One region of the Mesorhizobium sp. CC13 genome, then DNA from elsewhere that is predicted to be linked to it. Evidence: predicted binding sites of a transcription regulator. Region 1 holds the regulator's gene; the other holds the start of a gene.
What was found. The regulator PhoB, encoded in region 1, activates phosphate uptake and scavenging genes when phosphate is short. The targets are predictions, from matches to a motif close to TGTCATNNANCTGTCAT.
Positions count from the first base shown of each region.

Region 2: the regulator PhoB is predicted to act here: its motif matches at 2,500-2,516, upstream of PV773_RS11805 (YdcH family protein).

Region 1 is NZ_JARDJI010000016.1:67,489-71,695, forward strand. It holds gene PV773_RS19160 (hypothetical protein) at 1-346, opposite strand, end outside; gene PV773_RS19165 (L,D-transpeptidase) at 420-1,223, opposite strand; gene PV773_RS19170 (hypothetical protein) at 1,494-1,838, opposite strand; gene phoB (phosphate regulon transcriptional regulator PhoB) at 2,196-2,885, opposite strand; gene phoU (phosphate signaling complex protein PhoU) at 2,984-3,688, opposite strand; gene pstB (phosphate ABC transporter ATP-binding protein PstB) at 3,727-4,207, opposite strand, start outside.
Region 2 is NZ_JARDJI010000006.1:246,108-250,314, forward strand. It holds gene PV773_RS11780 (hypothetical protein) at 1-97, opposite strand, end outside; gene ykgO (type B 50S ribosomal protein L36) at 177-302, opposite strand; gene PV773_RS11790 (5-(carboxyamino)imidazole ribonucleotide synthase) at 482-1,567, opposite strand; gene purE (5-(carboxyamino)imidazole ribonucleotide mutase) at 1,564-2,028, opposite strand; gene PV773_RS11800 (DUF465 domain-containing protein) at 2,145-2,348, opposite strand; gene PV773_RS11805 (YdcH family protein) at 2,586-2,765, shown strand; gene PV773_RS11810 (metalloregulator ArsR/SmtB family transcription factor) at 3,017-3,280, opposite strand; gene PV773_RS11815 (MFS transporter) at 3,376-4,207, opposite strand, start outside.

The DNA.
Region 1 (4,207 bases):
ACATCAGCAGGAATTCGCTCCCGAACAGAAGCATGAGGACCTTGTTGCAGGTCGGGCAGGCGATGCCGATGAAGCCCGTCACGCCGCCTATCCCCGCGCGGCGCACCGAGCAGACGGGGCGCCGAACGGCGATGTAGAGCCCCGAGAACGCCGACATGACCACCAGGGCGGGCAGTTCCCAGCCCGCGACGGCGGTCATCCGGACGAAGAACGGATTGTCCCAGAGCGCCGAAACGGTTCCGAGCGCGGCGAAGGTCAACGCGGCCGCGGCCGCGCCCTTCAGGATGGCGCGTCCATGCGAACCGATGGCGATTCCGCGCCCCAAGGCACTGATGCGGGTATTCATGTCGGATCTGCTCCATGTCTGCCGGGCGGCAATGCGCAGCCGCCCGGCGAGGACCTCAGGGGTGACCGTCGTATCAGCCGGCCTGCGGGGCGGGCGCGCTGCCGCCGGCGACCTCGTGGGTGTGGGGTTGGGTCGGGTCGCCCAGCACGAGTATGGGAGACTGGCTGGGCACCCGGTCGTACAGATCGATGATGTCCTGGTTCATCAGGCGGACGCAGCCGCTCGAAACCGCCTTGCCGATGGTCCAGTACTCCGGCGTTCCGTGGACACGGTAGAGCGTATCGACCTTGCCCTGGAAGACGTAGAGGGCCCGCGCGCCCAGCGGGTTCGTCAGGCCGGGCGGCATGCCGCCCCGGTCGGCGCTCCACTGGGCGAGGTTCGGCTGACGCGAGATCATCTCGTCCGGCGGCGTCCACTTCGGCCATTCCTGCTTCCAGCCGATACGGCCCCTGCCCGCCCAGGTGAAGCCGGCCCGGCCAAGTCCGACGCCGTAGCGCATGGCCTTGCCGCCCGGCTGGACGAGGTAGAGGTAGAAATTATCCGTATCGACGACGAGCGTTCCGACCGGCTCTTCGGTGGCATAGTCGACCTGCCGCCTATAGTAGCGGCTCGGCACCTTCTTCAGGTCGACCGCGGGAATGGGGAACCGCTCGTTCGGGAGCGGGCCGTACATCGCAAGGGCATTGGCGTCGGCGACCGGCGCCGGTTCGACCGGTGCCTTTGCCACCGGCGCGGCCGATTCCTGGGTGCTGACGCAGCCGGACACGACAAGCGTCCCCAGGCTCGCCGCACCGGTGAGGAAGCGTCGGCGGCTCAGGGCCGGGCCGTCTCCCGCGACGGGCTCCGCGGCGTTGGTTTCTATTGTGTCTGTGTTCATTAGGCAGTCTCCTGGACTCATTTCTTTCATTCAGGTCGACGCGGGGTCAGGGAGGTCGGCCCCGGTCGTGATCAGGCGAATGCAACCATCGGCACCGATCAGCCGATCGATGACGGCGCATGCGCGCTTGGGATGATCCGGCATTTCGCGGCGCGATTGCCACGAGCAGGCGTGCGGGCGACGGGCGGGTTCGGGAGGTCATCCTCTTCCCCTTCGCAGCTGACTTCGAACGGCTTCGTCGGCGTGGACCGAGGAGCGATCGGTTGAAAATCAGGCAGCGATGGGCGGCCGCAACAGCGATGCGGTCGACCCGACGCGCAGCAGGAGGTCTGGAAGCAGCATCACAGCCGCGGCGCGGAACGGCGCGGCAGGCTCGACGTGGGTCAGCCAGGCAGGACATTCGCCCAGGCAGTGCAGGCTGGCGAGGCTTTCGGCGGACAATTCGACGGTGCAGCGGTCCGGGGACGGCATGCACTCGTCGGCGACGGCAGTGATTTCCGCCTGCGCGGCCACCCTCGGCAACTCGGCAGAAAAGTTCATGCCTTCGGCCGCTGCCCGTTCGAGGGACAGTCCGTTGAGAATGGTGACCAACACCAGGAAGATGGCCGACAGCAAGTTACGCACGGCGTCCCAGCTAGCATGAAAAGTGGCAATTTTGAGTATTGCCGCAATCAATAAATTGTCATCTCAAGACAAATTCTGGTTGTCTTTGCTACTGATTGGGAACCTGTATCGACGATACAAGCATCCCATAACTGGAATCTTTGTATTGTACAGCGCCAGACCGAACACGTTGGGCTGCAATGATTTGAGCGCCGCAAAATGCTGGAACGGCATGGCGGCGCCACGCATCGGCGCGACAGCTCAGGTGCCGCCGGCTGTCGCGAACGCTACGAGCGCGCAGCGGCCCCTGTGACATTGGGACACTGGCCAGGTTGATCGTCCAGCCGGCGCGATGCCGTTTGCCGGCAGCTATTCTTCCCGGATGGCGTAGCCGGCGCCGCGGATGGTGCGGATCACGTCCGGCATGCGGCCGTTGTTGACGGCCTTGCGCAGGCGCCCGACATGCACGTCGACGGTGCGCTCGTCGATGTAGATCGTCTCGCCCCAGACATTGTCGAGCAGCTGGCTGCGCGAGAACACGCGGCCGGGATGGCGCATCATGAATTCGAGCAGGCGGAACTCCGTCGGCCCGAGCTTGATCTCGCTCTTCTTGCGATAGACCCGGTGCGACTCGCGGTCGAGCACGATGTCTCCGACCTTGAGCACCGAAGACAGCACCTCGGGCTTGGCGCGGCGCAGCAGCGCCTTCACCCGCGCCATGAACTCCGGCGTCGAGAACGGCTTCACCAGATAGTCGTCGGCGCCGGTGGAAAGCCCGCGCACCCGGTCGCTTTCCTCGCCGCGGGCCGTCAGCATGATGATCGGCAGCCGTTCGGTCTCGGGGCGCATCCTCAGCCGGCGGCAGAGCTCGATGCCGGAAAGCGCCGGCACCATCCAGTCGAGCACCAAAAGGTCGGGCACGTTTTCCTGCAGCCGCAGTTCGGCCTCGTCGCCGCGCGTCACCACTTCCACCTGGTAGCCTTCGGCCTCGAGGTTGTAGCGCAGCAGCACGCCGAGGGGCTCTTCGTCCTCGACGACCATGACCTTGGGAGCGATCATCGCCTATACCTTGTCCTGGCGCACGGCCCGGTTCGGACCATGCGCTGATTTAACCTGTGCAGCGCCCCCGCGCCAAACGCATGCGGTTGCGGAAGACGTCAGGCCGACATGGGCGACGTGGTTTCGTCGACCTTCGGCCGATTGAGCGGCAGCTGCGTGCCGGTGACCACGAAATAGGCGTTCTCGGCGATGTTGGTGACATGGTCGCCGATGCGCTCGAGGTTCTTGGCGCAGAACAGGAGATGCGTGCAGGCGGTGATGTTGCGCGGATCCTCCATCATGTAGGTCAGGAGCTCGCGGAACACGGCCGTGTATTGTACGTCGACCTTCTGGTCGTCGGTGCGCAGGTTCTTGAGGCCTTCGGCGTCGCGCGCGACATAGAGATCGACCACGCCGCGCACCTGGCCGAGCACCAGCTGCGCCATGGCGTCGATCGAATGCGACAGATTGCGCGGCATCGCCGACTGGCCGACCGCGCCCACCCGCTTGGCGATGTTCTTGGCGAGATCGCCGATGCGCTCGAGGTCGCCCGCCATGCGGATCGCGCCGACCACGGCGCGCAGGTCCTGGGCCATCGGCTGGCGCTTGGCGATCAGCGTGATCGCGCTGTTGTCGAGATCGCGCTGCCTGGCGTCCATGATGGTGTCGTCGGCAATGACGTTCTGCGCCAGCGGCTGGTCGGACGAAAGCAGCGCGCGGATGGCGTTCGCCACCATCGTGGCCGACAGGTCGCCCATGTCGCGGATGACCTGGTCGACGTGCTGGAGTTCCTCGTCGAAGGACCGGACTGTGTGCTCGCCCATGATCGTATCCTCGTCTTTGTGATCGGAGCGGCGTCCACTCAGCCGAAGCGGCCGGTGATGTAGTCCTGCGTCCGCTTGTCGTCGGGGTTGGTGAACATCTTGTCGGTCGGGCCTTCCTCGACCAGGTAGCCGAGATGGAACATCGCGGTCCGCTGCGACACGCGCGCCGCCTGCTGCATCGAATGGGTCACGATGACGATGGTGAAGTTCTCGCGCAGTTCGTCGATCAGTTCCTCCACCTTGGCGGTGGCGATCGGATCGAGCGCCGAGCACGGCTCGTCCATCAGGATCACTTCGGGCGACACCGCGATCGCGCGGGCGATGCACAGGCGCTGCTGCTGGCCGCCGGACAGGCCGGTGCCGGCTTCGTGCAGGCGGTCCTTGACCTCGTTCCAGAGCGCCGCCCGCTGCAGGCTTTTCTCGACGATCTGGTCGAGATCGGCCTTGGACTTGGCGAGGCCGTGGATGCGCGGGCCGTAGGCGACGTTCTCGTAGATCGTCTTCGGGAACGGATTCGGC
Region 2 (4,207 bases), on a different contig from region 1:
TGGCCACCGCTGCGCTGCTTGGCGTTTCGGCCAATAGCGCCCCGGGCGACAGGCTGGCTGTTAGCACCAGGGCAAAAATGGCAAAAACGTTCCGCATGCGGAAATTCTAGACCCCCGCATGGGAACGTCAAACTGAAATTGCCGTGATGCGCCGGCCGCAGGCGGCCGGGCCTACATCAGCCCTGGCGAGCCTTGTAGCGCGGGGCGGTCTTGTTGATGATGTAGATGCGGCCCTTGCGACGAACCAGCTGGCAGTCACGGTGGCGGCCCTTGAGCGCTTTGAGCGAATTCTTGATCTTCATGTCACTGACCCGTCGATGGGGCCCATCAGTCGGGCCGAAACAAAAGCGCGCCAAACAGCGCGCCCAAATTGTGTGTCTGGCTCATAGACGAGGAGTCGCGGCCAGTCAACCGCGGGCGTGGCATTCCGTAGCCCTTTCCTGCAGCGCATTTGCGGCGCTGCAGTCGGCTAGCCGGCTCGTCATCGCCGGATGGGCGAAATGCGGGTGAAATGGCCCATCTTGCGGCCGGGGCGGGCCTCGGCCTTGCCGTAGAGATGGACCGCGACGTCGGGCTCGGCGAGCAGCGACGGCACCCGGTCGATGTCGTCGCCGACGAGGTTTTCCATCACGCAGTCGGAATGGCGGTTGGCGTCGCCCAGCGGCAGGCCCGCGACCGCGCGGACGTGCTGTTCGAACTGCGAGACCGTGCAGGCCGCTTCCGTCCAATGGCCGGAATTGTGCACGCGCGGCGCCATTTCGTTGGCAAGCAGCGAGCCGTCGGGCAGGACGAAGAATTCGATGCCGATGACGCCGACATAATCGAGTGCCGAGAGGATGCGCCGGGCAGCGTCGCGCGCCGCTTCGGCGGTCTCCGGACCGATCGCGGCAGGCACGGTCGAGGTGTGCAGGATGCCGTTTTTGTGGACGTTCTCGGCGGCGTCGAAGACCGCCACGCTGCCGTCGATGCCGCGCGCCGCGATCACCGACATCTCGCGCTCGAAGGCGACGAAGGATTCGAGGATCAGCGGCACGTTGCCGAGCGAGGCGCAGGTGCCGTCGAAGCCGCCCGTCGTCATGTTGCGGAAGACCATCTGGCCCTTGCCGTCGTAACCCATGCGGCGGGTCTTGAGGATGCCGCTGCCGCCGAAGGCATGGAGGGCGTCGGCGAGGTCCTGGTCGTTTTCCACAGGGCGGAAGCCGGCTGTGGATATCCCGATGCTGTTGAGGAAGGTCTTTTCCGACAGTCTGTCCTGCGAGACCTCCAGCGCGCGCGCCGGCGGATGGACCGGTGCGCTGCGCGAAAGATGCTCGGCGGCCACGACCGGCACGTTCTCGAACTCATAGGTCACGACGGCGCTTGCGCCGGCGAGTTCGTCGAGGGCCGCGGGATCGTCATAGGCGGCGGCGATCTGGCGATTGGCGACCTGCGCGGCGGGGCAGTCGGCCTGGGGTTCGAGCACGATGGTCCTGTAGCCCAGGCGGGCGGCGGCCATGGCGAGCATCCGGCCGAGCTGGCCGCCGCCGACGATGCCGATGGTCGCGCCGAGGGGGAGGGGGGCCGTCACGCTTCGTCCGTCGGCCGTTCGGCGACCCGGGCGGTCTGGGCGGCGCGCCACTCTTCGAGCCGTTGGGCGAGGGCGTCGTCCGACAGCGCCAGCACGGCCGCGGCCAGCAGCGCCGCATTGGCCGCGCCCGCCTTGCCGATGGCAAGGGTGCCGACGGGAATGCCCGCTGGCATCTGGACGATGGAAAGCAGCGAATCCTGTCCCGACAGCGCCTTGGATTCGACCGGCACGCCGAACACCGGCAGCGAGGTCATGGCGGCGGTCATGCCCGGCAAATGGGCGGCTCCGCCGGCGCCGGCGATGATGACGCGGAAGCCGGCAGCCTTGGCGCCCCTGGCGAACTCGTAGAGGCGGTCGGGGGTGCGATGGGCAGAGACGATCCGCGCCTCGTGCGAGATGCCGAGGACCTCGAGCAGTTCGGCGGCATGGCGCATGGTCGCCCAGTCGGACTGGCTGCCCATGATGATGGCGACGTCGACCCTGTCCTTGCTCACGCGCGGCACCTCTGTTTGACAGGCTGCGCTTAGCGGAATTGCAGACGGATCGCAACAAAGCCGCGCCGGCGCGGTGCCGATTCTCAGGCTATGATGTCGGGAATGATGCGGTCCTCGATCTGGGCGATCTTGTCCTTGAGGACCAGCTTCTTCTTCTTCATGCGCTGGATCTGGAGCGGATCGCAGCCGGTCGCGATCATCGCGTTGATCGCGACATCGAAATCGGCATGTTCTTGCTTCAAGCGTGCAAACTCGAGACGAATCTCGGCCTGTTCCTGTTCCGACATGTCTACCGTCTGCAAACTCACTGGCGCACCCGGGCGCTCCAAAGGCGGGGGCCGGAAACTCTTGTCACCGGCGCGAAGCCCTTATCACATTTCGGGCTGTCAGGAAATGCTACCACATCATATTCGACATCTCCCAAAGGGGGTGGCAGACTGTCACGGTTCCGTCACAGAGCGCTGTCTGCGGTGGGCACGCTCGTGTGCGGTGCAATCATGAATCCATGAAAGGGAGATCCAATCATGTCTCTTGCATCCCATCTTGAAGAGCTTCAGCGGAAACATGGCGACATCGAACGTCAGCTGGACGAAGCGATGAACCATCCTTCCGTCGACGACCTGCAACTCGTCGCGCTGAAGCGTCGCAAGCTGGCGCTCAAGGACGAGATTGAGAAACTGAAAGGGTCGCCGACCCAACACTGAGGTCAGGACGTCGGTCTTTTCAGGGGCTGCATCGGCTGATGCGGCCCCGGATAACGGCGGCAGTCACGCATTGCCGCCGAATTTGTCTGGGCATGAATCCGTCAATTCCAAACTAGGCCGGTGAGGGCCGGAGCCGGGCGAACCGCTTGCTGGAGCAATTCCAGGAAAAGTGCGCAGCGGCTTTCTGTCCGGAATTGCGCCGCAACAACGAGATGGAGCGTCTTCGCGCTTCGAAGAAATGCGGAAGTACTCTAACCTTCCCAGAACTGATCCAGCCAGAGGTTGAGCTTGCGGAAGCCGCTGTTGCTGACCGCATAGAACCGCTTGGTGCCTTCGGCACGGGCGCTGACCAGCCCCGCATCGAGCAGCACCTTGAGATGCTGCGATACGGCTGGTCGGGAAACCGGCAATCCCTCGGCAAGCTGCGTCACCGTCTTCGGACCGCGGCGCAATTCCTCGAGCAGGCGGCGTCGGTTGGCGTCGGCGATTGCCAGAAACGTGTCGTGGGCAGTCATCCATCCTTTGTGCCGCAACACGCCGGAAACCTCAACCGAGAGTCGCAAGAGGATGTATGTTCGCCGAACCGCGGCCCGCCCGTGGCAACAGGCCGTCAGTCCTGCAGTTCGGGTTTCTGCCGCGGATCGAGGCGCAGCGATTCGGGCGTCGCCGAACGGTCGGCGGGCAGCGTCTTGAAGGCTTCGCGCTCCTCGATCGGCACCGGGGCGCGGCGGCGGATGCGCAGCGCGGTGTAGCCGGCGAGCGCGAAATGCGCGGCCGCGGTGGCCAGGAACAGGGCCTCCGGTCGCATCATGTCCATCAGGCCTGCGCCGAGCATCGGCCCGACCATGGTGCCGAAGCCGTAGAGCAGCAGCAGGCCACCGGAAACCTTGACGAAATCCTCCGGCTTGGCGTGGTCGTTGGCATGCGCCACCGCCAGCGAATAGAGCGTGTAGGCGAAGGCGCCGTAGCAGGCGGTCATGAAGATCACGAACGTGCCGGATCGTGGGGCGACGAGGAAGATGAGCGTGGCGGCGACGGCCGAGGCGAGCGAGGCGCCGATCAGCACGTAGCGGCGGTCGGTGCGGTCGGAGATCTTGCCGACCGGGATCTGCAGCGCCGCACCGGCAACCACCACCAGGCTCATCATCAGCGCGATCTGGGGCGTCGAGATGCCGATGCGGGCGCCATAGACCGCGCCCAGCGTGCCCCAGTCGCCGTTCGCCACGCCGATGAGGAAGCAGGCGACCGAGGCGACCGGCGAGTTGGCGTAGAGCCCCTTGAGGTCGAGCGACACGTCCTGCAACGGCTTGGGGTGCGCCGCGCTCGACACCGCCGTCGGGATCAGCGACAGGCAGAACAGGATGCCGGTGACCATGAACAGCGACGCGCTTTTGACGTCGCCGCCGGCGACCATCATCTGGCCGGCCATGATCGAGGCATAG